DNA from 4 places in the Embleya sp. NPDC050154 genome. Region 2 is predicted to be linked to each of the others. Evidence: riboswitches for the same ligand, from Rfam matches in the RefSeq annotation. Region 2 holds a riboswitch; each other region holds the start of a gene.

Region 1 (3,518 bases), on a different contig from region 2:
CCAACCGTGAGCCCGCGGTGGACAATCGCACGCCGTTCGGGCACGCATGGCCGCCGCGACGACCCGGACCGCCGGGGCGGGGCGTGCCTTCCCCGCCCCGGTGGTCCCGACTCAGGACGCGGCGTCGGGGAGCGTCGCCCGTACCCCGCGCGCCGCCGCCACCAGGTTCTCCAACGAGGCGCGAACCTCGGGCCAGCCGCGGGTCTTGAGGCCGCAGTCGGGGTTGACCCACAACCGCCCGGCGGGGATCGCGGTCAACCCCTCGTGCAGCAGAGCGGTCACCTCCTCCGCACTCGGGACGCGCGGGGAGTGGATGTCGTACACACCGGGACCGGCCTCGCGCGGATAGCCGTGGGCGGCGAGCTCCCGGGCGACCTGCATGTGCGAACGGGCGGCCTCCAGGCTGATCACGTCGGCGTCGAGGTCGTCGATCGCCTGCACGATGTCGCCGAACTCGGCGTAGCACATGTGCGTGTGGATCTGGGTGGCCGCGCGCACGCCGGAGGTGGTCAGGCGGAACGACTCGGTGGCCCAGGCCAGGTATTCGGCGCGGTCCGCGGCGCGCAGCGGCAGTGTCTCGCGCAGCGCTGGTTCGTCCACCTGGATGACCGAGCCCCCCGCGTCCTCCAGGTCGCGGACCTCGTCGCGCAGCGCCAGGGCGACCTGCCGGGCGGTGGTTCCGAGCGGCTGGTCGTCGCGCACGAAGGACCACGCGAGCATGGTGACGGGGCCGGTGAGCATGCCCTTGACGGGGCGGTCGGACAACGACTGGGCGAACGAGGTCCAGCGCACGGTCATCGGCTCGGGACGGGAGATGTCGCCGGCCAGGATCGGCGGGCGCACGTACCGGGTGCCGTACGACTGGACCCAGCCGTGCCGGGTGGCCACGTATCCGGTGAGTTGTTCGGCGAAGTACTGCACCATGTCGTTGCGTTCGGCCTCGCCGTGCACCAGGACGTCGATTCCGGCCTTCTCCTGGAAGGAGATCACGTCGCGGATCTCGGACTCGATGCGTTCCTCGTAGCCTGCCTCGTCGATGCGTCCGGCGCGCAGGTCGGCGCGGGCGGTGCGCAGCTCGCCGGTCTGCGGGAAGGAGCCGATCGTGGTCGTCGGCAGCAACGGGAGTCCCAGGTGGGCACGTTGGGCCGCGGCGCGCTCGGCGTAGGGCAGGCTGCGCCGGCCGTCCGCGTCGGTGACCGCGGCGGCGCGGGCACGTACGGCGGGGTCGCGGGTCAGGGCGGAGGTCTTGCGCGCGGCCAGGTCGGCCCGGTTGGCGGCGAGATGGGTCGCGATGGTGTCCGTGCCCTGGCCCAGGCCGCGGGCCAACGTGACGATCTCCTCGGTCTTTTGCCGGGCGAAGGCGAGCCATCGGGAGACCTGCGGGTCGATGTCGCGCTCGTCGCCGGCGTCCAGGGGCACGTGCAACAGGGAGCAGGACGCGGACACGTCGACGCGCTCGGCCAGGCCCAGCAGGGTACCCAGGGTGGCCAGCGACCTGCCGAGGTCGTTGATCCACACGTTGCGCCCGTCGACGACGCCGGCGACCAGGCGCTTGCCGGGCAGTCCGCCGACGGCGGCCAGGGCGTCCAGGTTGGCGAACGCGGCTCCGGTGAAGTCGAGGGCGAGCCCCTCGATCGGCGCCTTGGCCAGGATCGGCAACGCCTCGCCGAGGCGGTCGAAGTACGAGGCGACCAGCAGCCTGGGCCGGTCGGTGAGCGCGCCGAGGTCGCGGTAGGCGCGTGCGATGGCGTTGAGTTCGGCGAAGCTGCGGTCCTGGACCAGCGCGGGTTCGTCCAGTTGCACCCACTCGGCGCCGGCCGCGCGCAGGTCGGCGAGCACCTCGGCGTACACCGGCAGTAGTCGATCCAACAGGGTCAGCGGCTGGAAGTCGGCCGCGACGCCGGGCGCGGGCTTGGCGAGCAGGAGGTAGGTGATCGGTCCGACCAGTACGGGGCGGGCGGTCAGGCCCTGTGCGACGGCCTCCTCGAACTCGGCGACCTGCTTGGCGGAGTTCGCGGAGAACACGGTGTCGGGGCCGAGTTCGGGGACCAGGTAGTGGTAGTTCGTGTCGAACCACTTGGTCATCTCCAGCGGCGCCACCTCCTGGGTGCCGCGCGCCATCGCGAAGTAGCCGTCCAGGGCGTCGGCTTCGACGGCCGCACGGTGGCGGGGCGGGATCGCGCCGACCATCACGGTGGTGTCCAGGACGTGGTCGTAGAGCGAGAAGTCGCCGGTGGGCACCTCGTGTACACCGGCATCGGCGAGCCGATCGCGGTTGGCGCGGCGCAGTTCGGCCGCGGTCTCGCGAAGCCCGTCGGCGGTGACCCGACCGGCCCAGTAGCCCTCGATGGCCTTCTTCAACTCCCGGCGCGGGCCCTGTCGGGGGTAGCCGTACACGGTGGCGCGGGTTGCCGCGGCTGCGGACTTGGTGGTCACGGAACTCTCCTTCGCGAGTTGTCTCCGGAATCCCGGGACGGATCGAGGGCGCGAAGGGATGGCAAGCCGCCGGGGCGTTTCGGCGCTGTCGCGCACGTGTGCCACCGGGGTTGTCCGCCGACCCGCCCACGAGGTCACCGAGATCACCGTGTGCCTCGTCGGCACACGGGCAGTGGCAGGTCTTCGGACTCGTGGGCGCGTCCACCGAAAGGGCGGACTCCTACTGGCCGTCGCTTCCCGGGCCCGTCCTGGGGCCCAGTGCTGTTGACGGCGGTCGTTCCCACTCACCGCTGCGGGGCAGTCCCGGATTCACACCGGGTTCCCTCTTACGACGCGCCTGCCTGGCGGGCAGGGCGAACCGACTGCGTCCGTCAGCTTAGCCGGCGATGGGCGCGTCCGGCAGGCGAGTCCACCCGGTGGACGGTGAAACGACGTACGCGCGAGGCGGATGCCGCCGCCGGCGCCGATCGGGCAGGCGTGCGCGGTCCGTTCCCGGCGTTCGTTCCGACCGAATCACGCGCGTCGGCGATGACCGGCGGAACGAACGCGGTCGCGGAGCCGAGGACGACCTCGCTTCGGATCCGACGCCGGGTCGGCCCTACGGGCGCGTGGGGGCCACGCGCGGGGGCGGATTGGTGGTGGAGGTCTTGTCCTTGGAGAAGGACCAGCCCTCGAAGCTGCCCAGCGGGGGCTTGCGGTTGGTCGCACCCCACGAGCTGTACGTCCAAGTGCCGTTGTTCGGCGCGTGCCAGTACGACCAATACGCGGACGCCGGAGGGGTGTTGACGCAGGGCTCGGTGTCCGTGCCGGGCTTGCCCTCGATCCGGCAGATGAACGCCTCGCCCCACCGGTTCGTGCCCTGGATCTGGAAGCCGGCGTTCTTGAGCGCGGCCAGACCGGTGGCCTGGTCGCCGGGCGCGCAACGGGTGAGCGTGGCGCCGCCGAGTTCCTGGAAGTCGACGATCACGGTCACCCCGTTGGCGTCCGGGCAGACGCCGGCGGAGCCCTTGGTGGGGTCGATGGCGTAGGCGGCGGGTGCGCTCACGGTGATCTGGGCGGTGGCGGGCAGCAGGAGAAGGGCG
Region 2 (8,680 bases):
CTCGTACGTGCCGCTGTCGTCGTTGCCCATGACAGACCTCCCCCGTCGATGATCATGCTGTGAATGATCTTGAAATGGGACCTTATCCCGGCGCCGAGGCAGCGACCAGTACCTGACGCGCGGGCGGATCGGGCGTCGCCGACTCTCCCGTTTCCGCGGAACGTCGACCGGGCATCGGCACCGGCCGAAGCCCCGTCGGTGGTGTGGGCCGCGCCGGCCGAGGGTCTGCACGGGGGTCGCGCCCGGGCGGCTCCATGGCGGTGGTCGGCGGCTGGTCGGACCCCGGCCGCCGGCCGGGCTCATCAACGCCGCGTCAGCCGACCGGCCGAGGCGGTGCGTCGGGGAGTTCGCGGCGGACGCCGTCGAGAATCAGCCGCACGCCGTAGGCGAAGCGTTCGGCCGGGTCCGCATCGAACGCCGACGTCAGCGCAGTGCGCGCGTACTCGGAGTCCGGCCGCCCCACCACCAAGGCATCCTTCCGGTCCTTCCAGATCCCGTCCGCGGACAACTGAGCCTGGGCCTGTTCCTCGATGGTGTGGCCCAGCACGTAGTGGCCGAGGCTGAGGGCCGGATATGCGCTGGATCCACGGTCGGGCGGCGCACGAGACGCCGGGACGACGGGCTCTGCGGGCCCTGGCGGACACCGACATCCCGCCGCCGCCCCGTACGCCTGGATCGCAGGCGAAAGCGGGCTGGTCAAAGGGGCGCGGCGACTGCTCGTCCGGGAGCACGGTGTTCCCCGGACGGCCATCACCTGCACCGACTACCGGAAGGAAGGACGCGCGGCGGCGAGTTGAGAACCACCGAGCCTCCCCAAGAAGAGAAGGATGGTCACGGACACGACCGAGTACCGCTACCGGCGCCTGACGCCCGAAAACGTGCGCGCGTTGATCGGTAGCCCCAAATCCGATGGCGAAAGCCGAGAAGCCGGACCGGATCGACTCGTACTTCCACCGATTCATCGCGCCCTCGCCGCTCGACGCCGCGAGCGGCGTGGTTCGGGCGGGTCGGCGCGGGCGCGTGGGTGGGGCCGTGCCTGCGTGGGGTTCCTACGCGCTGTGCACGATCTGGATCAGGTTGCCGCAGGTGTCGTCGAAGACCGCGGTGGTGACCGGGCCCATCTTCAGCGGGTTCTGGGTGAACCGCACGCCGAGTTCGTTCAGCCGGTGGAACTCCGCGTCCACGTCCGCCACGGCGAAGGACGCGGCCGGGATGCCGTCCTCGACCAGCGCCGACTTGTACGGCTTGACCGCGGGATGGCCGTCCGGCTCCAGCAGCAGTTCGGTCCCGTCGGGATCCTCCGGCGAGACCACGGTCAACCACCGGACCTCGCCGAGGGGGACCTCGGCCTTCTTCACGAAGCCCAGCACGTCCGTATAGAAGCGCAGGGCCTTCTCCTGATCGTCGACGAAGACGCTGGAAAGGTGAATCCTCATGGCGTGCTCCCGGATGCGTCGGGCTTGAGCCAACGGGTCACGATGCGCTCAAGGGGCTCGGTGGTCAGCTCGTGGAACTTGTAGCGGCCCTGACGCCGCGAAAGCACAAGACCCGCGGATTCGAGGACGGCCAGGTGCTGGCTGACCGCCTGGCGGGACAAGGCGAGACCGTGCTTGGTCACCAACCGGCTGCAGATCTCGAACAGGGTCTGGCCGTCCCGTTCCACCAGCTCGTCGAGGATGCGCCGACGGGTGGGGTCGGCCAGGGCCTTGAAGACGTCCTCCGTCATGCCCACCACCATAGGCAAGTATCCACTTGCCTATCAAATCGAGAGGGGCGCGATCGGACCACGAGGGTTGTCGTGGTGTCGTAGGCTCCGGGACATGCACAGCAGCCTGACGGAGCACGCACGCTGCCTCTACGGCGACGAGTACCGACCCACGCCGCCGTGCGACCTCGAACACCGCGAGTCCTACTTCGTCGAGGAGTTGACCTTCGCCGACGCGGATTCGATCCTCGCCATGCTGCGCGAGTTGTCCCCGCACCTGGTCGACGGCCGCCTGCCGGTCTGGATCCGCAACCTGTCCTACCGGCTCGTGCTCCTGCAACGCCCGGACGAGCCGGCGCTGATGCGCGAGGCCGCCGAGAACCTGTGGCTGCACGGACCCGACTGGGACCACATCGCCGCGGACCTGACCAGGGCGGCGGACGCTCTGGGCACGGGCTGACCACCAGCCGAACCCGAGCGCTACTCGGCGCGCAGGGCCTCGCGCAGGGCCTGCACGGCGCCGCTCGGGTCGTACCCCTCCGGCACGCCCTCGATCAGGATGATGTCGCCCTTGATGTGCCGCGAGCGCAGTGGCGCGATCCCGCGGTACGCGGGCGAGTCCCACCAGGCCCGCGCCTCGGCGACCCCGGGGAAGCCGATCATCACGACGCTCCCGGCCCAACTGCCCTCCAGTACCTCGTGGGACGTGACGTGCACGAGGTAACGGCCGCCGTAGGGCCGGAAGGTGCCGGGGAGTTGTTCGATGTAGTCGGCGATCTCGGGGTGCGGGGCGGCGTCCTGCAGGTTGGCGATGATGTAGGCGGGCATGGCTACTCCTTCGGGGGGTCGATTCCACGAGCGGTGGGGGCATTGCGTCGGGGTCGCTGCCGGGCGACGGGCAGCCGGTCCGACAGGTGCGTTCGGGTTCCTCGGGGGACGCGGATCCGGGAAGGGAAGGGCGCCGCCCGGACCGCGGTATGCGGGCGCGCGTCGATCGGTCCGGGCCGCGGCGGCCCGTGCGTCACAGACCGGCGGGGACCTTGTCGAGAAAGCCGTGTACGGCCTTGATCCGGCCCGTCGCATCCAGGACCGCGATGTCGAACCCGACGACCGGCGCCTCTGCGCCCTCGGGGCCGAGGTGCCACTGGAACCGGACGACGTCGTGGTGCCCGTCCACCGGGCCGCCGAGGGTGAACACCAGCCCGGCGAATTGGCCCTGGACCACGCCGATGAGGCCGGTGATCCCGTCATGCCCGACCACGGCACCCAGCGGGTCGGTATACGTGGCGTCCTCGGTGAACGCGGACGCCACCAGCGCGCGGCGCTTGTCCGCGTCCGGCTCGTTCCAGCCGGCCAGGTAGTTCTCGACGGTGGCGGTGTAGTCGATGGCGGCGCTCATGGCGTCCGTCCTTTCCGGGTCGCTCCGCCGGGCGTGCCCGACGGGTTCCAGTGCTCTGTCCTGCGCGGTTCCAGTCCTGCTTTCCGCAGGTCAAGACGTTACGGACGATCGAGCGCCTCGGAATCAGTCACGCATCAGTACTTGCATCGGTATGCGACACCCCATGGGGCGGCGGTCCGTGCGGACAGGTCTGCCGGAAACCATCGGCACCGCATGTCGTCCGCGCCCGGTGACCCCCATACTCTCGTCGTGCGCATACTTGTTCGGGTGATTTTGCCGCTATCCCTCGCGGCCTCCTTCGCGGTCCCGTTTCTGCTGGTCCGAGGTCCCTCGGGGATCGTCGCGGGGCTGCTCTTGGGCTACCTGGCCTTCCTGGGGCTGGGAATGCACCAACGAGCCGGTGTGGGGTTGCCGCTGTTGCCTTCCAAGGCGGACCGGGTCGCGCTGAAGCGGAACGCGCAGGTGATCCGCGCGCTGCGTCGTGGTGACGTCGAGGGGGCGCACGAGCACAGCAAGGGCTTTCCCGACACGCCTGTGGGTCAGGCGCTCGGGGCCGTGTCCCAGTGCATGGTGCTCTTCGCGCGAGGACACGGCCCGGCGGGGGCGGAGGTCGTGCGCCGGTGGTCGGCGGCGCATCCTCGCGACGACGCGCTCGGCCGCATGATGTCGCACGCGCACACCGACTTCTCCGCGATGCTGCTGGTCCAGGGTTCGGCGGACGCGGCCGCGATGTTGCCCACACTGCGCCCCGCCGTGGCGGGTTCCGGGCGGGCCCATCGCCGCAAGGGCTGCGTGGCCGAGTTCGCCTTGGACCTGTACGAGGGGCGCGTGGAGCGGGCGGCGGCGCGGGCTCGCCGATGGCGTCGGCGCGCCGCACGGCAACGGAGTCGCTGGATGGGCGCCGAGTGCGAATGTCTGCTTGCGATCTGTTCGGCCGCCGCGGGCGACCCGGACGCCGCCCGCGCCGCACTGGCGAACGCGGAGCGTCTGGCGTACGCCCACCCGGCCATCGGACTTGCCCGCGCCCGAGTCGAGGCGTGCGCCGCCGCGGCGGTGCGGCTCGAACCCACCACGGCCGTCACGGAGCCGAAGCACATCCGATAGCCGCGCAGGCGGGCGCAGATCCCCCTCCGGCACGGCAAGGCACCGGCACCACACGTCGAACGTGCGCACGCGTGCACCCGCCGCCCCCGTTCCGGCGGTGACGTCCTCGCGATGCCCGGACCGCCACCTCGTCACGTCGCTCCCGCACGCGATCAAGCTCGATCGGCGCTGGACTTACTAGGACGTCCGACTATATCGTCTTGAACTACAAGGTCCGCGGTGCAGGGAAGTCGGTGTGAATCCGGCACGGTCCCGCCACTGTGACCGGGGAGTGCGCTGCCGAGGCACCACGCCACTGGCGAAAGCCGGGAAGGCGGGCGGCGTGTGTCGATCCGGAAGTCAGGATACCGGCCGCGGGTATATCCGTGTTGTCCACGAGGATGGAGCAAACACGCATGACGCCGGTCTGCGCACTCGCCCCGGACGATCTTGCGAACGTCGAGGTCGTCGGGCTCGCCTGACCACCCTCACGTGCCACCCGACCTCGGCAACCCCGCTCCCCGAAGCGGCGGTTGCCGTGGTCGGGTCATTGCCCCGCCTCCGGATCGCACCTGACGAGAGACAGGTCGTTCATGGTCCGCGAGCTTTCCCACTTCATCGGCGGCAAGCACGTCCAAGGCGCGTCCGGCGCGTTCGGCGACGTGTACGACCCCAACACCGGACGCGTGCAGGCGCGCGTCCCGCTGGCCGACCGCGCCGACACGCTGGCGGCGATCGCCGACGCCGAGCAGGCACAACCGGCGTGGGCCGCCTGGAACCCGCAAAAGCGCGCCCGGGTGCTCTCCCGATTCCTGCAACTGGTCGAGCCCGAACGCGATTCGCTCGCCGAGCTGTTGTCGGCCGAGCACGGCAAGACTATCGCCGACGCCCACGGTGACCTGCAACGCGGCCTGGAGGTTGTGGAGTTCGCCGTCGGCATCCCGCACCTGCTCAAGGGCGAGTTCACCGACAACGCGGGTACCGGCATCGACGTGCACTCGCTGCGCCAGCCGCTCGGTGTGGTCGCCGGCATCACCCCGTTCAACTTCCCGGCGATGATCCCGCTGTGGAAGATCGCCCCGGCCATCGCGTGCGGCAACGCGTTCGTCCTCAAGCCGTCCGAACGCGACCCCTCGGTACCGCTGCGCCTGGCCGAGCTCTTCCTCGAGGCGGGACTGCCGCCGGGTGTGCTGAACGTGGTCAACGGCGGCAAGGAGTCCGTCGACACACTGCTGGAGGACCCGCGCGTCCAGGCGCTGGGCTTTGTCGGCTCGACCGCGATCGCCGAGTACGTGTACACCTCGGCCACCGCGCGCGGCAAGCGCGCCCAGTGCTTCGGCGGCGCCAAGAATCATCTGATCGTGATGCCGGACGCGGACCTCGACCAGGTCGTCGAGGCCCTGATCGGCGCCGGATACGGCTCCGCGGGCGAGCGCTGCATGGCGATCTCCGTCGCGGTTCCGGTCGGCGCGGAGACCGCGGACGCGCTGGTGGCCAAGCTCGTCGAGCGCATCGCCACGCTGCGGGTGGGCCCCTCCCACGATCGCGACGCCGACTTCGGCCCGTTGGTGGGTCGGGACGCGCTCGCTCGGGTGCACGACTACCTGGACATCGGCGTGCGCGAGGGCGCGAAGCTGCTCGTCGACGGCCGTGACGTGCGCGTCCCCGGCCACGAGGACGGCTACTTCGTCGGCGCGTCGCTGTTCGATCACGTCACGCCCTCGATGCGGGTGTACCGCGAGGAGATCTTCGGTCCGGTCCTGTCGGTGCTGCGCGCGGCCGACTACGAGGACGCGCTGCGACTGGCGAGCGAGCACGAGTACGGCAACGGCGTGGCGATCTTCACCCGCGACGGCGACACCGCCCGCGACTTCGGTCGCCGGGTGAACACCGGCATGGTCGGCGTCAATGTGCCGATCCCGGTACCGGTGGCCTACCACACGTTCGGCGGGTGGAAGCGGTCCGGATTCGGCGACCTCAACCAGCACGGACCCGACTCGATCCGCTTCTACACCCGGACCAAGACGATCACCTCGCGTTGGTTCTCCGGTGCACGCGAGGCCGCGAGTTTCACCATCCCCACGATGGGCTGACCCGATGAGCACCCTCACCGAGGATCAGCTCGCGATCGTCGAGACGACGCGGGACTTCGCCCGCGAGCACCTTGCCCCGCACGCGATCGAGTGGGACCGCACCAAGCACTTCCCCGTCGATGTCCTGCGCAAGGGCGCCGACCTCGGTCTCGGCGGCATCAACGTCCGTGAGGACGTGGGCGGTTCGGGTCTGAGCCGACTGGACGCCGCACTGATCTACGAGGCGTTGGCCGGCGGTTGCCCGAGCATCGCCGCCTACTACTCCATCCACAACATGGTCGCCTGGATGATCGACCGCCACGGCAACCCCGAGCAGCGCCACAGGTGGCTCCCGGACCTGTGCGCGATGCGCGGTCTGGCCAGCTACTGCCTGACCGAACCGGGCGCGGGGTCCGACGCCGCCGCACTGCGCACGCGCGCGGTGCGCGACGGGGACCACTATGTCCTGCACGGGGTGAAACAGTTCATCTCCGGCGCCGGGTCCTCGGCGGTGTACGCGGTGATGGCGCGGACCGGCGGGGACGGCGCCGACGGGATCTCCGCGTTCGTCGTGGAAGCCGACTCACCCGGGCTGTCCTTCGGCGCGAACGAGCTGAAGATGGGCTGGAACGCCCAGCCCACCCGCCAGGTGGTCCTGGACGGCGTGCGTGTGCCGGTCTCCCACCGGCTGGGCGCCGAGGGCGACGGCTTCCGGATGGCGATGGGCGGCCTCAACGGCGGCCGGATCGGTATCGCCGCCTGCTCGCTGGGCGGCGCGGGGGCGGCCCTCGACGCCGCCGTGGCTCACCTCACCGATCGGGAGGCATTCGGCGCCAAGCTGATCGACGCCCAGGCGTTGCGTTTCGAACTCGCTGACATGGCAACTGAGTTGGAGGCCGCGCGCACGCTGGTCCGGCACGCGGCGTCCTGCCTGGACCAGGGCGATCCTGCCGCGCCGCAACTGTGCGCGATGGCCAAGCGGTTCGCCACCGACACCGCCTTCTCGGTGGCCGACCGCGCGCTGCAACTGCACGGCGGCTACGGCTACCTCGCGGACTACGGCATCGAGAAGATCGTCCGCGACCTGCGGGTGCACCGCATCCTCGAAGGAACCAACGAGATCATGCGCGTGATCGTCGCGCGCGGACTGATCGGAGCGACCCGATGACCTCCACGACGGAGCAGGAGACGGTACTGACCCGCCGTCAGGCGGGCCTCGGCCGGATCGTGCTCAACCGGCCCCGGGCGCTCAACGCCCTCACCCACGCCATGGTTCGCGGGATCGACGCCGCGCTCACCGCGTGGGAGCACGACGAGGACGTGCGACTGGTGGTGATCACCGGCGCGGGCGAGCGTGGGCTGTGCGCGGGTGGCGACATCCGGGCCATCCACGCCGACGCCGTCGGCGGCGGCACCGGCAGTCTGGACTTCTGGCGCGACGAGTACCGGCTCAACGCCCACATCGCCCGCTATCCCAAGACCTATGTCGCGGTCATGGACGGCATCGTGATGGGTGGCGGTGTCGGTGTGTCCGCGCACGGCGGCCTGCGGATCGTCACCGAACGCTCGACGATCGCCATGCCCGAGACCGGCATCGGGTTCGTCCCCGACGTCGGCGGCACCCACCTGCTCGCCCGCGCGCCGGGCGAGTGCGGCACCCATCTGGCGCTCACCGGTTCGGCGATCGGCCCCGGCGACGCGATCGCCTGCGGGCTCGCCGACCACTTCATCCCCTCGCACCGGCTCGACGCGGCCCTGGAGGCGCTGGCCGGCCGCGACAGCGGCGAGGTCGTGGCGCGGTTCGCCGAGCCGGCGCCGGGCGGTGAACTCGTCGAGCGGCGTGGGTGGATCGACGCGTGCTATGCGAGCGACAGCGTCGAGGAGATCCTCGAACGCCTCGAGGCCGATGGGGAGCAGGCTGCGAAGCAGGCCGCCGAGCACATCCGGGCCAAGTCGCCCACCGCGCTCAAGGTCACCCTGGCGAGCCTCCGGCGGGCTCGCGAACTCGCTTCCCTGGAGGCCGTGTTGGATCAGGAGTACCGGGTCTCGACGGTGGCGCTGGGCACGCCCGACCTGGCCGAGGGCATCCGTGCCCAGGTGATCGACAAGGATCGCGCGCCGCGCTGGTCCCCCGACACGCTCGAAGCCGTACGGCCCGAGCAGGTCGCCGCATTCTTCGAACCGCTGGGCGCACGCGAGTTGGGCCTGGCGATCTCGCCCTCGACCGAGGAGGCCTGCCGATGAGCACCGCGATCGCATTCGTGGGATTGGGCAACATGGGCGGCCCCATGGCCGCCAACCTGGTCGCCGCCGGACACCGGGTCACCGGGTACGACCTGGTCCCGGAGGCGCTGGAGCGCGCGCGGGAGAGCGGTGTGCGCATCGCGGCCTCCCCCGCCGAGGCCGTCGCGGACGCGGATG
Region 3 (8,680 bases), on a different contig from region 2:
GGCCGTGCGCCTCGGCGAGCGCCGAGGAGGTCTCCAGCGCGGTCAGGTAGATCTCCTCGGAGATCAGCGTGGACAACTCGCGCGCCTCGACCGAGTCGAACGGCATGCCGAGCGTGAAGAACACGTCCTGCAGGCCCATCAGGCCCAGGCCCACCGGGCGCCACCGCGGGTTGGACGCGGCGGCCTGGTCGGTCGGGTAGTAGTTGATGTCGATCACGCGGTCCAGGAAGACCACCGCAGTGCGCACCGTCGCGCGCAGCTTGTCCCAGTCCATGCCCTCGCCGGCGATCACGTGCGCGCCGAGGTTGACCGAGCCGAGGTTGCACACGGCGGTCTCGCCGTCGCTGGTCACCTCGAGGATCTCGGTGCACAGGTTGGACAGGTGCACCACGTTGCCGGGCTCCGCGGCCTGGTTGCAGGTGCGGTTGGCGGCGTCCTTGAAGGTCATCCAGCCGTTGCCGGTCTGCGCGAGCGTGCGCATCATCCGGGCGTAGAGGTCGCGCGCGGGCATCTGCCGGACGAACCGGCCGTCCCGCTCGGCGGCTTCGTACACCTTGTCGAACTCGGCGCCCCACAGGTCGGGCAGTTCGGGCAGCTCGTTCGGGTCGAACAGCGACCAGACGCCGTCCTCCTCGACCCGGCGCATGAACAGGTCCGGCACCCAGTTGGCCAGGTTGAGGTTGTGCGTGCGGCGCGCGTCCTCACCGGTGTTCTCGCGCAGTTCGAGGAACTCCAGGATGTCCGGGTGCCAGGTCTCCAGGTACACGCAGGCCGCGCCCTTGCGCCGGCCGCCCTGGTTGACCGCGGCCACCGACGAGTCGAGCGTCTTGAGCCACGGCACGATGCCGTTGGAGTGCCCGTTGGTGCCGCGGATCAGCGAGCCGCGCGAACGCACCCGCGACCACGCCACGCCGATGCCGCCGGCGAACTTCGACAGTCGGGCGATCCGCCCGTACATGTCGTAGATCGACTCCAGCTCGTCCTTGGGCGAGTCGAGCAGGTAGCACGAGGACATCTGGGTGTGCACGGTGCCGGAGTTGAACAGCGTCGGCGAGCTGGGCAGGTAGGCGAGCGAGGACATCAGCCGGTAGAAGCCGATCGCCTCGCCGGGCTCCTGGGCCAGGCCGCACGCCACGCGCAGCAGGAAGTGCTGCGGGGTCTCGACCACCTTGCGCGAGACCGGGTGGCGCAACAGGTAGCGGTCGTACACGGTGCGCAGGCCGAAGTACTCGAACCGCCGGTCGCCGTCGACGTCCACGGCGGCGTCCAACTCGGCGGCGTGCTCGGCGACGAACGCCGCGGTCTCCGCGCCGATGACGCCCTCGCGCCGGCCGAGCGCGATGCCTGCGCTGAACGAGGTGACCCCCGCGTCGAGGGCCTCGTCCGCGATCCGGCCGGCGAGCAGGCGCGCGGCGAGCCGCGAGTAGGCGGGCTCCTCCGCGATCAGCTCGGCGGCGGTACGCACCGCCAGGTCCGCGGCCGCTCCCTTGTCCGCGCCCTCGTTGAGACCCGCGACGACCCGGCGGACGACCCGATCCGGATCGACCTCCGGCAGATCGCGCGCCTGGGTGCGCACCAGGGTAGCCAGTTGGTCCTCGGGGCTTTCGTCGATCCGCATCCGGGTCGCGCCCACGCTGTCCACAACGGTCACGTGCTCTCTCCTCGCGAGCTCGTACGTACAGTGACCCCACGCCCGAAGGCGCGGACAGCCGGCAGGTATTCGGACTCGCGGGCATGCCGGGGCGCCACCGGGCACGATGTGCTCGGCGGGCCGCGGAGTTCCCCGTGGTCGTCGCGCGCCGAACCCCTCCGGGCGTTCGGCGCCGCAGGACGACATTCGTTCCCGCTTACCGCTGCGGGGGCAGTCCCGGCTTCACACCGGGTTCCCTCTTGCGTCGCCTTTCCGTTTGAACCGGAACGGCGAACCAGCTGCGTCGCAGAGCATATATGTAGTGGCGGGGTGGTCGCCGCACCCCCAGGTGTTGTGTCGTGTCGCGATTCCCGACGTACCACGATTTCGGCCGGGACGGGCCCACTCCCGGCGGCGATGCCGTCCACACCGGGTGTCGTGGCGCCTCCGAGCCGAGCGGAATCGTCTCCTCCCGGCGTACGCCCGGCATGACGGTACTCGCGCGCGGGCCGCCGAATGGCTGCACGACACGCCGGCGTTGTGCGCGGCGCGCGTCGCCGAGCCCCTGTCGAACGTGGTGTCCGGGCGTCGAGGGAAAGACCTTCGCGGGGCGGCCGAGCGGGCGAGGGCGAGGCATTGGGAGCGTACGGTCGGCCGCGGGGCGTGCCTGGCATGTACGGCGTCCGACGGGCGGGTCGGCGAGGCGGGAGCCGGGCGTGTCGGCGGGTGCCTCCGGCGGCCGGTGTGGGCTGCCTCGGAGGTGGCCTCGGCGGCGTCCTCAGGGGCGGCCGGTGCGGGGGCCGGCCCCGGATGGGCGCGCGTGTCGCGCCGGGCGGTCGGGGCATCGGTCCACCGGCCGGGGTACCTCCCGGCCCGAGTCGCGCCACTCCGCGACCAACGCCTCGTACACGGGTGTCTCGAACGCCTCGGTGGGCCACGGCCCGAACGGGGCCCGCAGGATCTCCATGCCGACCCAACCGCGCGAGGGAACGCGAAGTAACCACCAACCGGGTGATCCCACTCGGTCGATGGACGAATCGACTCGGATACAGGCGCGCGGACCGGCCCGGGCGCACCGACCGCGCCCTGGGGCGGTCGCGCCCCTTCGGGTCGTCCTCGGGCCGCATTCAGGCAGCCTTCGACCGCCTTCGATGGGTTTCGGCGGGTTTCCGGCCGGGTGCCTTCCGGTCAGGTGGTTTCGGTCCGGGTGCTTTCGGTCCCGGCGGTTTCGGTGCGTGGCGTTTCCGGTCGGGTGCTTTCGATCTGGGCCGCCGCCGTGCGCAGTTCGGCGAACGCCTCGCCGAGCGCCGCCGCCGTCCAGTGCGCGTTCAGGCCGCTCGGGTTCGGCAGCACCCAGATCCGGGTGTCGCCGATGGTCTCGGCCTGTCGACCGACCACCGCCTTGGGCCGGCCGAAACCGGTCCGGTACGCGCCGATGCCGAGCACGGCCAGCCAGGCCGGCCGGTACGTGCGCACCTTGGCGGTGAGCGCCGCGCCGCCGGCGACGTACTCGTCCCGGCTCAACTCGTCCGCACGGGCGGTGGTGCGGGCCACCACGTTGGTGATGCCGAGACCGAGCGCGGTCAACGCGTCCTGCTCGGCGGGCGCGAGCAGGCGGGGCGTGAACCCGGAGGCGTACAGCGCGGGCCAGAACCGGTTGCCGGGGCGGGCGAAGTGCCGCCCGGTCGCACCGGACCACAGGCCGGGGTTGATCCCGCAGAACAACACCCGCAGGTTCGGTCCGATCACGTCGGGGATGGTCCGGCCGTGCGCGGCGGCCATTTCGGCGGCGGTGGGATTGCGCCCGGGCGGGATCGGCAGCACGACGGGCTTCGCGGGCGGCCCGGGCTGCGCCGGGGTGCTCACGGCGCCTCCGCGATCAGCGCCGTCCCCACCGACCGGAAGCCGAGCCGGTCGTACACGCGGGCCACGTCCTGGTCGCCCGCCGACAGGAACACCGTCTCGCTCCCGTCGGTGAGCGCGTGCCGGGCCAGCTCCCAGGTCACCGCCGCCGCGAGGCCGCCACGTCGGGCCGCGGGGAGGGTGGCCACACCGACGATCTCGGTGGTGCCGTACAGGTGCTGATAACTGCCCACGCACAGCGGCCCGGCCGGGCCGTACGCGGCGAACATCACCGTCTCGCCGGTGCGCAGGCGCTCGTTGAGGTAGGACAGCAGTCCCGGGTCCTGGCCGAGCGCGGCGGTATCCCGTTCGGTCGGGCCGTCGGTCCCCGACGCGGTCCCCGGGTTCGCGAAGCCGACCGCCGCGACGCTGTGCACGATCGCCAGGTCGGTCGCGTCCGCCCGGATCCGACGCACCGTCACCAGGTCGGGCAGGGCCGGGCGTTCGGCCGGAAGCTCGGCCGGGTCGAGCACCATCAACGGGTGCTCGTGGACGTGCAGTTCGGCCTCGATCGCGGCCGCGCGCAGCGCCGGGGTGGTCTCGTCGACCCATTCGAACGTCTGGGGCACTTTCAACTCTCTCTGCCGCGCCCGCACCGCGCGGACGTCCGCGACGGTGGGCTCGACGGAGCTGCCGAGCGTGGGTCGTGCGTAGAAGGGCCACCCTTGGCCCTCACGAATGAACAGGGTCAGCGCGCCGAACGTTTCCGTGCGGGTGGCTCGGCGGGCCACCGCGTCGTAGAACATCTCCAAGTGGGCGCGCGCCTCTGCGGCGGACTTCGGCATGCGGGTCAGTGTGACACGACCACCGGCACCGATACCGGCCGGTGTGCCAACCCGGCCTTCAGTCGCGCGAGCAGCTCGGACAGCGTCCGGGCGTCCTCGTCGGACCAGTCGTCGAGGCGCTCGGCGATCACCGTCAGGCGGTCGTCGGTGGCCCGATCGACCACCGCGCGACCCTCCGGGGTGAGGCCGAGCAGGAAGGAGCGGCCGTCATGGGGGTGCGGCCGGCGCTCCACCCACCCGTGCTCGACCAGGTGTGCGATGTGTCGGCTGACCACGGACATGTCCAGGTCGAGCAGTTCGGCGACGTGCCCGGCGCGCAGCGGCCGCGTACTGCGGGCAAGCGCGAACAGGACTGCGGAGCCGGGCGGCAGGCTGCCGATCGGAACCGCCTTGGCGAGGCTGCGGTGGACGCCGACGATGCCCTCGAACTCGGTGAGCAGGTGCCGGCAGGCTTCCCGGGTGGCCATGGCGAGGCTCCTCTTCGTGGCGACTCGCCACCACCATAAAAGATGTTAGTTGCACTCGGCAACTTCCACGAGACGGGCCCCTCACGAGAGGCGGCCGACCCACGACTCGCCGGGGCCGCTCGCGGACCGTGCCTCACCCCTCCCGGAGCGTCGCCCGGCCCACGCGGCGCAGCCGAGCGGCCCGGTTGTGCCGGTCGCCCTCGGCCCGATCCAGGGACAGGACGGCCCGGCGCCCGTGCAGGGTGAGCGTCATCAGGTGGTTGCCGAACCACGGACCGCCCAGCTTCGTCCACTCGACCGGCAGCGGGGCCAGCCTCGCGTGCCGGGCCAGGGCGCGCCCGATGCGGGTCGCCATCCGGCCCCACCCGAACCGGAATCCGACCCGGATCGCCGGGGGCACCGAGTTGTGCACCGGCGAACAGGTCAACTGGTAGACCCGGGCCAGGTCCGCCGAATCCTCCCCGGCCCGCGGCCCCTCCCCCGCACTGACCCAGCGCGCCTCGGCCGCGTAGACGTGGTGCACATCCCCCGACAACACGCACACCGTCGCCGGCGCCGGGCCGCCCGCCCGGGGGCCGTGCAGCGCGATCCGGCCGATCAACGCGGACAACGCCTCGAACGAGTCGCGGAACGCCGCCCAGTGCTCCAGGTCGCTCGCCCGCCGCAACCACTCGCTCCAGCCCGCCACCCGCGGCCCCCGCTCGCCCGCGCACAACGCCTCGTTCCACGACTCCAGGTCGTGGATGCCGTGCGGCAACAACCACGGCAACGACGTGCCGATCAGCAGGTGGTCGTACCCGCCCTCGTCCGCCTGCTCGGTGATCCAGGCCAACTCGTCCGCACCGATCATCGCCCGCGCGTCCCCGGTCAGCACCCGGCCCGCGCGCGAGTCGATCATCAGCAGCCGGGTCCGGCCGAAGTCGCGCCGGAAGCTCCACCGCGTGGTCGTCTTGCCCTCCGCCTCCGCGTCCGCGCGCAGCGCGAATTCGTGCAGCAGCGGCCCCACGTCCTCGCCCGGCGCCGCGGCCTTGACCGTCGCGAACAACTCGTCGCGCGCCAACGCGGCCGGATCGAGATTGCCCAGGTGCTGATAGACCCAGTACGACGCGAGCGCGCCCGCGATCCGCTCGGACCACCAATCGGTCGCGGCCATCTCGGATCGCCACGCGTGCGACGTGTTCCAGTCGTCGATCACGTCGTGGTCGTCGAAGATCATCGCGCTCGGCACGGTGGACAGCAACCAGCGGATCTGCGGATCGGACCAGGACTCGCGATAGAGCAGCGTGTACTCCTCGAAGTCGGCGATCTGCGGGCCCGGCGCCTTGCTCAGATCGCGCCGCCGCGCCAACCGGTTCTGCATCGCGCGCGAGGTCTCGTCCGCGTACACCTGATCACCGAGCAACAGCAGCGCGTCCGGCAAAGGCTCGTCGGGGGCCCGCATCAGTCGGCGAGCGAGCGTGTCCAGCGCGTCCGGGTCGAGCCGGCGCTCCTCACCGGCCTCGGTGCTCGGCGGGCTCGACCAGCGACAGGACCCGAACACGACATTCAGATCCCGCTCGTCGCCGTGGGCCGAGGCGGTACGCACCGCGCTGGGCGGATAACCCGAGCGCGCGTCCGGCCAGCACACCCGCTCGTCCAGCAGGACCCGGTACTCCCGTGATCGCCCGGGCGTGAGCCCCTCGACGACCACGAGCACATAGTGGTGACCGAACACGTTCCAGGTGGCGGCACTGGCCACACCGTCCTCGCACGCCACGGTCACCACACACGGCGCGTCCGTCTCCACCCACACGGTGGCACTCGTACGATCCACGTGCCGCAGCACGGGACCGAGCAGCAACTCGGCCATGGTCCTTTGCCCTCCCCACCCTCGTATCGACGTCTTCCGTGGCATGTGCCTGCCCCGCACGGCCGACGCCAATGCCCGCCGCGGCCACGAACCCTTCGCTACGGTATGCGGCGTTCCCGATCCGAACCCGGAGGCCGCGCCGTGCCCCCCTCGCCCACCGCGTCGCCCGACCCGCCGGCACACCTCCCGGCCGAAGGACCCGCCGTACCCGGCCCCGCGGCCCGGCGCCGGGTGTTCGACGCGCATCTGCACATCGTCGACCCGCGTTTCCCGCTCACCGTCAACCAGGGTTACCTGCCACCGACCTTCACCGTCGCCGACTACCTCGCCCGCGTCGCGTCGCTCGGCGTCACCGGCGGCGCCGTGGTGTCCGGCTCGTTCCAAAGCTTCGACCCGGCCCATCTGCTCGACGCGCTGCACCGGCTCGGGCCCGGCTTCGTCGGCGTGACGCACCTTCGCGCCGATGTCGCGGACCACACGATCCGCGAGCTGGACGCGGCGGGTGTGCGCGCGATCCGGTTCAACGTACGCCGGGGCGGCTCGGCCGCGCTGGAAGGGCTCGATCGGCTCGCCCGACGCGTATACGAGCTGGCGGGCTGGCACGCGGAGCTGTACCTCGACGCGCGCGATCTGCCCGACCTGGCACCCATGCTCACCGCGCTGCCGAAGGTGAGCATCGACCACCTGGGCCTGTCCCGAGAGGGCCTGCCGCACCTGCTGCGCCTGGTCGAACGCGGGGCCCACGTCAAGGCCACCGGCTTCGGCCGGGTCGACCTGGACGTGCCCGCCACGCTCCGGGCCGTGGCCGCCGTCTCCCCGCGCGCGCTCCTGGCCGGCACCGACCTGCCCTCCACCCGCGCGCCCAGGCCGTTCCGGGACGCCGACCTGGACGTCATCGCCGAGGCGGTCGGCGTCGACCTGGCCCCCGCCGTACTGCACGACAACGCGCGCGCCCTGTACCGCCCCATCAAAATCCAGGCGCGCGGGTCCGGGTGATGTGGGCGGCGGGAACCGGTCTCACTCGTCCGACGCCAGCGCTCGAACCGTATCCATGTCGTCCGCGTCCGCCGCCGTCTTGTCCTGGCGATAACGCAGCACCCGGGCGAACCGCAGGGCCAGCCCGCCCGGATAGCGGGTACTGCGCTGCAACCCGTCGAAGGCGATCTCGACCACGAGTTCGGGCCGCACCCACACCGTCCAGTCGTCCCGACGGACCTCCAGTTCCTGCAACCGCTCGGTCTGCCACGCGAGCAGTTCGTCGGTGAGCCCCTTGAACGTCTTGCCCAGCATCACGAACCCGTCCCCGCCCGGGTCGCGCGCGCCCAGGTGCAGGTTGCTCAGCGTCCCGCGCCGCCGCCCGTGCCCCCACTCGGCGGCCAGCACCACCAAGTCCAGGGTGTGCCGCGGCTTGACCTTGACCCAACCGGCGCCGCGCCGACCCGCCGTGTAGGGGGTGTCCAACGACTTGACCACCACCCCCTCGTGGCCGCGCGCGACCGCGTCGACGAAGAACGCGTCCGCGGCGCCGGCGTCGCCGGTGACCAACCGGGGCACCAACAGCTCGCTCGGCGCGAGCGCCTGGAGCGCGGCCCAGCGCTCGGCGCCCGGGCGGTCGATCAGGTCCGCGCCGTCCACATGCAGCACGTCGAACAAGTACACCGTCAACGGTGTCTCGGCCCGCAACCGCGCGGCGTCGTGAGTGCCGGTCCGGGACGCGGTGATCTGGAACGGGTGCGGCCGGCCCTCCGCGCGCAGCGCGATCGCCTCGCCGTCGAGCACGGCGGTGCGCACCGGCAGCGCGCGGGCGGCCTCGACCAGCTCCGGCACGCGCGAGGTGATGTCGTCCAGGCTGCGGGTGAACACCGCGACGTGTTCGCCGTCGCGGTGGATCTGCACCCGGATGCCGTCGATCTTCCATTCCAGCGCGACGCTCGCCTCCGGGTCCTTGGCCCGCAACTTGGCCAGCGCGGCGGACACATCCGGCGCGGAGGCGGCCAACATCGGGCGCACCGCGTGGCCCACCTCCAGCGTGAACGCGGCGAGCGCG
Region 4 (8,680 bases), on a different contig from region 2:
CCACCCCCGGGCACTGGGCAGCCGTACGGCGTGGCACCTAAAAGGGAGGGATGTCCGCGATGCGCGTGGAATTCGCGACCGAACCGGGTCATCCGGGCAAACCGAACGAGGACTTCGTCGTCGCGGGACCGACGACGCTGGTGCTGCTGGACGGTGTGACGTCGAGTTCGGACAACGGGTGCAAGCACGGTGTCCCTTGGTTCGTCGAGCGGTTGGGCACCGCCCTGTTCACGCACAGCGGTGGCCGGCCGGACCGGTCTCTGGCCGAGTGTCTGCACGACGCGATCGAGGACACCTCGGCACTGCACGTGGACGGCTGCGACCTGGCCCGGCCGGACGCACCCGCCGCGACGGCGGTGGTGGCGCGCGTGGTCGAGGACCGGTTGGAGTACCTGGTGTTGTCCGACTCGACGCTGTTGATCGAGCGGGACGAGGACCTGACCGTGATCACCGACGATCGCCTGGACGTGATCGGCGTGGCCGCCCGCCGGCGCCGGGACGCGCATACGACCGGCACACCCGAGTACCTGACGGCGCATCAGGAGTACGCGGACACCCTGCGGGCGGCGCGGAACGTGGCCGGCGGCTACTGGGTCGCGGCGGCCGATCCGGAGGCGGCGGGCGAGGCGTTGACGGGCGGACTGGACCTGGGCGAGGTACGCGCGCTCGCCGTGTTGAGCGACGGGGCCAGCCGGCTGGTCGACCGGTTCGGGCTGAGCGACTGGGATCGACTGATGACCACGCTGCGGCACTTCGGGCCGGCCGAGGTGTTGGCGCGGGTCCGGGCAGCGGAGGCCTCCGACGCGGACGGCACGCGCTGGCCGCGCGGGAAGCCCTGCGACGACGCGACGGCGGTGTGGGCTCTGGTGTAACCGGCCCCCGCGGATGCGCGCCGGACGCCGGACCGCGCCCCGATCCGGCCCCGAACGTCGAACGTCGGTCGGGTCGTCGACGACCCGACCGACGTTCGACGCGCCGCCGGACTATTTCGGCAGCACGCTCTCGATCGCGGCGATCAGGTTCGGATCGTGCGGGTCGGTCTGCGGCCGGAACCGACCCACGATCGCGCCGTCGGCGGAGAGCAGGAACTTCTCGAAGTTCCACTGCACGTCACCCGCGCCGCCCTCGGCGTCGGAGGCCGCCGCGAGCACGTCGTAGAGCGGATGCCGGTCCGGTCCGTTGACGTCGATCTTCTCGGTCAGCGGGAACGTGACGCCGTAGGTCGTGGAGCAGAACTCGAGGATCTCCTCGGCGCTGCCCGGCTCCTGACCCATGAACTGGTTGCAGGGCACGCCCACGACGGTGAAGCCGCGCGCGCCCAGTTCCTTCTGGAGTTCCTCCAGGCCGGTGTACTGCGGGGTCAGGCCGCACTTGGACGCGACGTTGACGACCAGTGCGACCTTGCCCTCGGTGACACCGCCCAGGGTCGTACGCTCCCCCTCCAGCGTGGCGATGGGGGTATCGAGGATGCCCATGATCGTTGTCCTTCCTGCGTGGTGCCGCTCGCAGCGACGCGATCCGATGACGTGGAGCGCTCCGAGACGGCGCGAGTAAGACCTGAAGACTCGACGCTATCGAGCACAGCGGTAGGCTGCCCGACCGCGTCAGGCCGAATCACCACGCCGTGTGGCGTACACATCCGCCAGTCCCGCGCGCCACCCCACCGCGCACGGACCGGTGATCGCCGCGCGCTTGCCGGTGTCCTGCACCTGACCGCGCAGCGTGCCCGGTTGCTCGCGCACCACCACCTCGGCCGGCAGGCCGCTCAGATCGGCCATGTGCGCCGCCCAGTCCTGCACGCTCACCGGCTCGTCGCCGCCCCAGTTGACCACCGTCGCGGGGGTGGACGCCGCGTCCAGCAGGGCCGCCGTCTGGCTGTTGATGTCGTCCTGGTGGATCGGGCTGTACATGCACGGATCCCAGCGGGTGACGATCGGTTGCCCGGCCAGCACCGCGTCCAGGTGCATCGTCGGCAGGCCGCCGCCCGGGCCGTAGGAGGCGTTCATCCGGGCGATCACCACCGGGAGGTCGAACGCGCGGGCGCAGTAGCGCGCCACCGCCTCCTCGGCGGTCTTGGAGACCGAGTAGGTGGGCGCGTGCGAGACGTTGGCGTCGCCGAGCGGGTCGGTCTCACGGAAGACGTGCATCGGGTCGGGATGCGGCTTGAGCACCGACGCGGTGGACATCACCAGCGCCGCCTTGGCCCGTCGACAGTGCTGGAGCAGCAGCCCGGTGCCCTCCGCGTTGACCCGCAACGCCTCGTCGTAGTCCAGCCCGGGACCCTGGAAGGTGGCCAGGTGCAGGACATGGGTGAAGTCCTCGGGCAGGTCGCCGAAGTCGCCCGAGCCCAGGTCGACGGCGCGCGTGGTCACGCCCAGCGCGTCCACCCGCTTGCGGTCCTCGGCGTTCGAGAAGCGGGCGATGCCCCATACCTCGTTGTCCCGGGCCAGGTACTCGGTCAGCGGGTAGGCGATCTGGCCCGCGGGGCCGGTGATCAGGATCTTCTCGCCGGACAGCATGCGGCTCCTCGGGGACTCGGGTACGCGATCCGTAACGGATCCGGCTGCGATCCGTACGCGAAGTACGACGTCGAGCTTCGACGGTACATCTGACGTACCGTCATATCCGAGACGGAGCAGGGAGACCAGAGCGGTCGCACGTGGCCCCGGACACCCTCGCACGTGGTCCCGAACACCCGCGCGCGGCTTGCCGGGCACCCTCGCGCCGGTCCCCGGACACCCCGATGGCGCCCACCGCACGGGGGTGGCGGGGGCGCCAGGGGTATCGAGGATGGGTCTGCGGGCCCCGACGGCGGGCCTCGAACGCGCCGCCGGGGCGCGAACTCAGACCTCGATCTCCTCCTCGATACGCTTGAGGCTGTGTCGGGCCAGCGCGAGGTTGGCGCGGTCCTTCATCAGCACGATGTAGAGGAACAGGCCCTTGCCGGCCCGGCCGCTCAGCGGCCGGATCACGTGGTACTGCTTGCCGAGCGTGATCAGGATGTCCTCGATCTGGTCGCCGAGGTGCAACATCTCCATCGTGCGCATCTTCGCGCGCATCACGTCGGTGTTTCCGGCGGCGGCCACGTTCAGGTCGAGTTCCTTGCTGCCGCCGAGAATTCCGAGCGCCATTCCGCTCGTGTAGTCGACGAGGGCCACACCCACGGCGCCCTCGATCGTCATTGCTTCCTTGAGGGCCGTTTCCATACTGGCCATGATTGCCTCCGGGGCGATCGGCGGTGCGGCTTTCCGGTGGACTCCGACAGGCTCGTCCTCGGGCACTGCTGCGACACCCGGGGTCGGCGGCCCGACCGGGATCACCGCGATCGGGTCGGCGTCGACTGCTGCGTTGGGATCGGCCTCGATTGCTTCGATGACATCCGCCTCGGTCACAGGGGTCCACTCGGTGTCGGACCCGGTCGGCAGGTCGCCTGATCTGCGCCGGGACGGCCTCGACCTTCGCGGGGGTTGTGCCATCTCCGCCCAACTCCTCGCGATCGGGCTCCTCGACGTCGAAGCCCGGGCGGGTGAACCCCGCCGGCCCGCGTCCGCCTTGGCCCGCACCGGCACCGGATCGCCGCGGCCGAACACGGGCGTCGCCGAGGGCGCCCGTGCGCCGATACTCACAACCTCCGTCGAATTCACGCCCCCGCCGCTCAAGTCACGCGCCCCTTCCCCCTGTGTGCGCCCGTTCTTTCCGCGCGCCCGTACTTTGCGCGTTGCCCGTATCTTGTGCGTCTGTCGCGGGTCCGGAAATTCGAGTTCGACTGCTTCGAACTCGACCTCCCGGACTCACTGAACGGCAGCGTAGAAGCAGCTCGAAGAGCCCTGCGGCCAATATTCGATTAATTTCCGGAAACCCGGTCCCAACGCGACCCGGGCGCTAAAATCCCCGGCCTCGCACGAACGGCCCGCCGTCGGGGGCTGTCCTGGGAAGTGACTCGCCGGTAGCGTCGGCCGCGTCCCACGCCCCGCATAGCAGTCCGAGTCGAGTTCGAGGAGACGCACATGTCCGGCACCGATGCTCCGCAGGCCCAGGACGTGCCGGGCCGGCAGCCGACCCCGCCGCTGCCGGTGTCCCCGGCCGACCTGAGCTTCGCCCTGCCGCCCACGTTCGAGACCGTCGAACAGGAGCGCCGGCACCGCAAGGAGCGGTTGACCGCGGCGTTGCGGCTGTTCGGTCGGTTCGGCTTCGAGGAGGGGGTGGCCGGCCACATCACCGCGCGTGATCCGGAGCTCACCGATCACTTCTGGGTCAACCCGTTCGGGATGTCGTTCAAGCACATCACCGTGGACGACCTGATTCTGGTCAACCACGAGGGACAGGTCGTCGAGGGCCGATTCCACGTCAACCAGGCCGCGTTCGCGATCCACTCGCAGATCCACGCGGCCCGTCCCGACGTGGTCGCGGCGGCACACAGCCACTCCGTGCACGGCCGGGCGATCTCCGCGCTCGGCATCCGACTCGAACCGATCACTCAGGACGTGTGCCCGTTCTACGAGGATCACGAGCTGTTCGACGACTACGCGGGCGTCGTACTCGACGCCGAGGAGGGCCGCCGCATCGCCAAGACGCTCGGCCCGCGGAAGGCGCTGATCCTGCGCAACCACGGCCTGCTCACGGTGGGGCAGTCGGTCGACGCGGCGGCGTGGTGGTTCATCACCATGGAGCGCTCCTGCCAGGTACAGCTGCTCGCCCAGGCGGCCGGCGAGCTCAAGCCGATCACGCCGGAAAACGCGCGGCTGACCCGGGAACAACTGGGCAACGACACGGTCGCCTGGATCAACTACAAACCGCTGTACGACGTGATCAGCCGCTCCGAGCCGGACCTGTTCGGCGTGGACGGCCCGATGACGATCTGATCACCCGAGAATCCGATCGCCGCCGTCGGCGCCGGATCCGGGCCATCCGGTCCCGGCCGCCGACCGGATCCGCCGACCGGGCGCAATCTCGCCGATATCCGGCCGCGTCGGGAGTCAAATCACCCGGTTGCGGAAAGTACAACAGCATGTACGAACGGAGCCTTCCGCGGCACTTCGCCCGCTCGGCGCGGCCCGCCCGCCCGCGCGCCCGGGTGTGGCTGCCCGAGGTCGCGAGCCCGGTCGGCCCCTCGGTGCTGTGGCGCCGGATCGGCCAGTTCGTGGTGGACGTGCTGGCGTCCGCGCTGTTGCCCGGCGCCGCGATGTTCCTGTTCGTCCTGCTGCCCACACATCCCGACGGTTCGATCCGCAGCGGCCCGCTGACCGCGACGATCACCGTCGGTGTGCTGATGGTCGCGCTGGCGATCCTGTTCTGGTACTGGGTACTGCGGCCCGCCGAGCACGACGGGCGCACGTGGGGCATGCAGATGTTCGGTATCCGGGTCGTGGACGTGTCCGGTGGGCGGGCGGGGCGGCGTCAGCTCGGGATCCGCTGGCTGCTGCTGTGCGTCGACGCGTTCGCGCTCGGCGCGGTCGGCCTGACCGCGGTGCTCACCAGCGAGCGGCGCCAGCGGGTCGGTGACCGGGTTGCGGGCACCGTGGTGGTCCGGGGCCGAGGACCCGGCCTGGACTGAGCACCGCGCGGCGTGCCTCGGCGCCGAGCCGCGCCACACCGCGCCACTCCGCATCGCACCGCAATCGCGCCCCGCCGCACCCGTCGACGATCACGCTCCGGAATGCGGCAATTGCTCGACCGCTCCGCCCGCATTGTGGTCTTGCGCACGGTTTGCAAAAGCCATCTTGTCGCCATGTCCATCCGACCACTAGTGTCGGCTCGCCGTGGTGCTCGGGAAGCCGGTTCGATGCCGGCGCGGCCCTCGCCACTGTGATCGGGAAGTTCTCCTCCACCCCCGCGGAAACGTTGATTCGTCGCCGCGGGAAGCCACTGGGACCGCTCGCGCGGCCCCGGGAAGGCGGAGATGTGAACGTACGACCCGTCAGCCAGGAGACCGGCCACGGCGATCGTCCGTCCACGAGGTGTTGGAGAGGGACCCTTCCTCATGCATATCGCAGAGGGCTATCTGCCCTGGGAACACGCTGCCGCCTGGGGCGTCGCGTCGGCCCCGTTCGTCGTCCACGGCGCCCGCGCGCTCACCCGCGAGGTACGCGACAAACCCGAGAACACGCTGCTGCTCGGCGCGTCCGGCGCGTTCTCGTTCGTGCTGTCCGCGCTCAAGATCCCTTCCGTCACCGGTAGTTGCTCCCATCCCACCGGTACCGGACTGGGCGCGATCCTGTTCCGGCCGCCGATCATGGCCGTACTGGGCACGATCACCCTGCTCTTCCAGGCGTTGCTGCTCGCGCACGGCGGGCTGACCACGCTCGGCGCGAACGTGTTCTCCATGGCGATCGTCGGCCCGTGGGCCGGCTACGGCGCGTATCGGCTGGCCCGTTCGCTCCTGGACGGACGCGGCGGCACCACTCCGCTGGATGTCGCGGTGTTCGTGGGCGCGTTCGTCGCGGACCTGAGCACCTACTGCGTCACCAGCGTGCAATTGGCCCTGGCCTTCCCCGACCCGGACAGCGGATTCGCGGGCGCGTTGGCCAAGTTCGGCGGCATCTTCTCCCTCACCCAGATCCCGCTGGCGATCAGCGAGGGTCTGCTGACCGTCCTGGTCGTGCGCTTGTTGCGGCAGTCCAGCCGCGGCGATCTGGTCCGGCTCGGTGTGGTCACGGACGCGCGGATCGCGCGCGAGGAGGAGAAGTCCAAGTGAAGCGCTCCACGAAGATCAACCTGCTGATCGTGTTGGCCGTGGTACTGCTCGCGGTCCTGCCCGTGGTGTTCGGCATGGGCGACCACAAGGACGAGCCGTTCGCGGGCGCCGACACCCAGGCGGAGACCGCGATCACCGAGAACGACCCGGACTACGAGCCGTGGTTCAGCCCGCTGTACGAACCGCCGTCCGGAGAGATCGAGTCCGGTCTGTTCGCGTTGCAGGCCGCCCTCGGCGCGGGCGTGGTCGGCTACATGTTCGGGGTCAAGCGCACCCGCCGCCGGCTCGCGCCGGATGCCTCGGACACGCCCGACGAACCGACCGCCGCTTCGGCGAATGCCGCCGGGGCGACACCAGCGGACCAGACGCCGGCATCGGTCCCGGGCCGCTGATTCCGTGCTGCCGATCGACGCGGCGGCGCACGCGAGTTCGTGGCGTCACCGCCATCCGGCCGACAAGGCCGTGCTCTCCTTCGGGCTGCTCGGGTGCGCGGTGGCACTGCCGCCGTGGCCCGGCGCGGTCCTGGTCGCGGCGACCGTCCTGGTCGTCGCGTTCGGCTTCGCGCGCGTGCCCGCCCGGCGGTTGTGGCGGGCCGCCCGCGCGCCGCTCGGATTCGCCGCCACCGGCGCGCTCGCCCTGCTCGTCACGATCGGCGCGGACGGCGTCGGCTGGGCCCCCAACGGGCCGCGCCACGCCGCCGAGTTGCTCGCCCGCTCCACCGCCGCGGGCCTGGCAATGCTGCTGTTCGCGTTCACCACACCGCTGTCGGACGTACTGCCGAGGCTGACCCGGGTGGGCGTGCCGGCCGCCGTGGTGGACGTCGCCGCGGTGATGTATCGAATGTTGTTCCTGCTCTACGACACGACCACGCGGATCAACCAGGCCCAGGCGGGCCGGCTGGGTCACCGCACCCGGCGAGCCCGTTGGCGCTCGGTGGCCGGGCTCGGCTCGGCGGTCTTCGTGCACGCGTTCGCCCGCGCCCAGCGCCTGGAGGCGGGTCTGGCCGGACGCGGCTACGACGGGCGCCTGCGGGTGCTGGTGGACGAGGTACGCATCTCGCGGGCGTTCGTCGCGGGCTCCCTGTTCGTCGTGGCGGCGGTCGTCGCCGCCACTCTTCTCCTGGTATCGGTGGTGCCGTGATTCCGTTGCGGGTACGAGAGATCGGCTACGCCTACGAGGACGGGCCGGCCGTGTTGAGCGGGCTGTCCCTGTCCGTTCCGACCGGGCGGGCGCTGGCGCTGCTCGGGCCCAACGGCAGCGGGAAGACCACGCTGCTGCGGCTGTTGACCGGCGGCCTGACACCGGACTCGGGGCGGGTCGAACTGCACGAGGTGCCGATTCGGCACGACCGCAAGGGGCTCACCGCGCTGCGGCGGGCCGTGCAACTGGTCGTCCAGGATCCCGACGACCAGCTCTTCTCGGCGTCGGTGGCCCAGGACGTCTCGTTCGGGCCGCTCAACCTGGATCTGGACCCGGCCGAGGTGCGCTCGCGGGTGGCCGAGGCACTGGCCGCGCTCGAAATCACCGAACTGGCCGAGCGGCCCGTGCACCTGCTGTCCTTCGGCCAGCGCAAGCGGGTCGCCATCGCCGGCGCGATCGCGATGCGGCCCGAGGTGCTGGTGCTGGACGAGCCGACCGCGGGCCTGGATCCGGCCGGGCAGGAAGCGCTGTTGCACACGCTCGCCCACTTGCGTGCGACCGGGACGACGGTGGTGATGGCCACCCACGACGTGGACCTCGCGCTGCGCTGGGCCGACGACGCGGCGGTCCTCGCACACGGGCGCCTGCACACCGGGCCGGCGCACGAATTGCTCGCGGACACCGAGTTGCTGGCCGCCGCGAGCCTGCGGCCGACCTGGGCGCACGCGGCCGCCGCCGTACTGGCCGCACACGGGCTGGCCCCGGCGGGCACCCTGCCGCGCACGCCAGCCGAACTGGCGGCCCTGGCGTGTCCGGCCCCGAGCACCGCGGAGCCCGCCCACTGAG

Evidence for each region. Region 2 has a riboswitch for cobalamin ahead of ACIBSV_RS33750 (CoA-acylating methylmalonate-semialdehyde dehydrogenase). Riboswitches for the same ligand answer to the same signal wherever they lie in the genome.
Region 1: it holds a riboswitch for cobalamin, as region 2 does, so the genes downstream of both, metE (5-methyltetrahydropteroyltriglutamate--homocysteine S-methyltransferase) here and ACIBSV_RS33750 (CoA-acylating methylmalonate-semialdehyde dehydrogenase) in region 2, are expected to answer to the same signal.
Region 3: it holds a riboswitch for cobalamin, as region 2 does, so the genes downstream of both, ACIBSV_RS29565 (ribonucleoside-diphosphate reductase subunit alpha) here and ACIBSV_RS33750 (CoA-acylating methylmalonate-semialdehyde dehydrogenase) in region 2, are expected to answer to the same signal.
Region 4: it holds a riboswitch for cobalamin, as region 2 does, so the genes downstream of both, ACIBSV_RS15160 (energy-coupling factor ABC transporter permease) here and ACIBSV_RS33750 (CoA-acylating methylmalonate-semialdehyde dehydrogenase) in region 2, are expected to answer to the same signal.

The regions. Positions count from the first base shown of each region.
Region 1 covers NZ_JBITJP010000001.1:463,553-467,070, forward strand. Annotated here, with positions in the region: gene metE (5-methyltetrahydropteroyltriglutamate--homocysteine S-methyltransferase) at 112-2,436, opposite strand; cobalamin riboswitch at 2,593-2,814, opposite strand; gene ACIBSV_RS02150 (flagellar hook-length control protein FliK) at 3,035-3,518, opposite strand, start outside.
Region 2 covers NZ_JBITJP010000019.1:135,748-144,427, forward strand. Annotated here, with positions in the region: gene ACIBSV_RS33700 (iron chaperone) at 1-30, opposite strand, end outside; partial or broken gene ACIBSV_RS33705 (DUF899 domain-containing protein) at 199-282, opposite strand; gene ACIBSV_RS33710 (hypothetical protein) at 314-547, opposite strand; gene ACIBSV_RS33715 (SIP domain-containing protein) at 579-797, shown strand; gene ACIBSV_RS33720 (VOC family protein) at 1,050-1,436, opposite strand; gene ACIBSV_RS33725 (ArsR/SmtB family transcription factor) at 1,433-1,726, opposite strand; gene ACIBSV_RS33730 (hypothetical protein) at 1,821-2,165, shown strand; gene ACIBSV_RS33735 (DUF1330 domain-containing protein) at 2,186-2,533, opposite strand; gene ACIBSV_RS33740 (nuclear transport factor 2 family protein) at 2,727-3,104, opposite strand; gene ACIBSV_RS33745 (hypothetical protein) at 3,354-4,208, shown strand; cobalamin riboswitch at 4,409-4,579, shown strand; gene ACIBSV_RS33750 (CoA-acylating methylmalonate-semialdehyde dehydrogenase) at 4,781-6,280, shown strand; gene ACIBSV_RS33755 (acyl-CoA dehydrogenase family protein) at 6,285-7,427, shown strand; gene ACIBSV_RS33760 (enoyl-CoA hydratase/isomerase family protein) at 7,424-8,503, shown strand; gene mmsB (3-hydroxyisobutyrate dehydrogenase) at 8,500-8,680, shown strand, end outside.
Region 3 covers NZ_JBITJP010000015.1:192,139-200,818, forward strand. Annotated here, with positions in the region: gene ACIBSV_RS29565 (ribonucleoside-diphosphate reductase subunit alpha) at 1-1,618, opposite strand, end outside; cobalamin riboswitch at 1,694-1,945, opposite strand; gene mug (G/U mismatch-specific DNA glycosylase) at 2,819-3,412, opposite strand; gene ACIBSV_RS29575 (GNAT family N-acetyltransferase) at 3,493-4,317, opposite strand; gene ACIBSV_RS29580 (MarR family winged helix-turn-helix transcriptional regulator) at 4,323-4,784, opposite strand; gene ACIBSV_RS29585 (alkaline phosphatase D family protein) at 4,918-6,633, opposite strand; gene ACIBSV_RS29590 (amidohydrolase family protein) at 6,775-7,629, shown strand; gene ACIBSV_RS29595 (ATP-dependent DNA ligase) at 7,651-8,680, opposite strand, start outside.
Region 4 covers NZ_JBITJP010000006.1:98,829-107,508, forward strand. Annotated here, with positions in the region: gene ACIBSV_RS15130 (protein phosphatase 2C domain-containing protein) at 60-872, shown strand; gene ACIBSV_RS15135 (glutathione peroxidase) at 984-1,475, opposite strand; gene ACIBSV_RS15140 (NAD-dependent epimerase/dehydratase family protein) at 1,605-2,519, opposite strand; gene ACIBSV_RS15145 (hypothetical protein) at 2,844-3,215, opposite strand; gene ACIBSV_RS15150 (class II aldolase/adducin family protein) at 4,008-4,862, shown strand; gene ACIBSV_RS15155 (RDD family protein) at 5,009-5,554, shown strand; cobalamin riboswitch at 5,744-5,953, shown strand; gene ACIBSV_RS15160 (energy-coupling factor ABC transporter permease) at 5,981-6,694, shown strand; gene ACIBSV_RS15165 (energy-coupling factor ABC transporter substrate-binding protein) at 6,691-7,086, shown strand; gene cbiQ (cobalt ECF transporter T component CbiQ) at 7,091-7,834, shown strand; gene ACIBSV_RS15175 (energy-coupling factor ABC transporter ATP-binding protein) at 7,831-8,679, shown strand.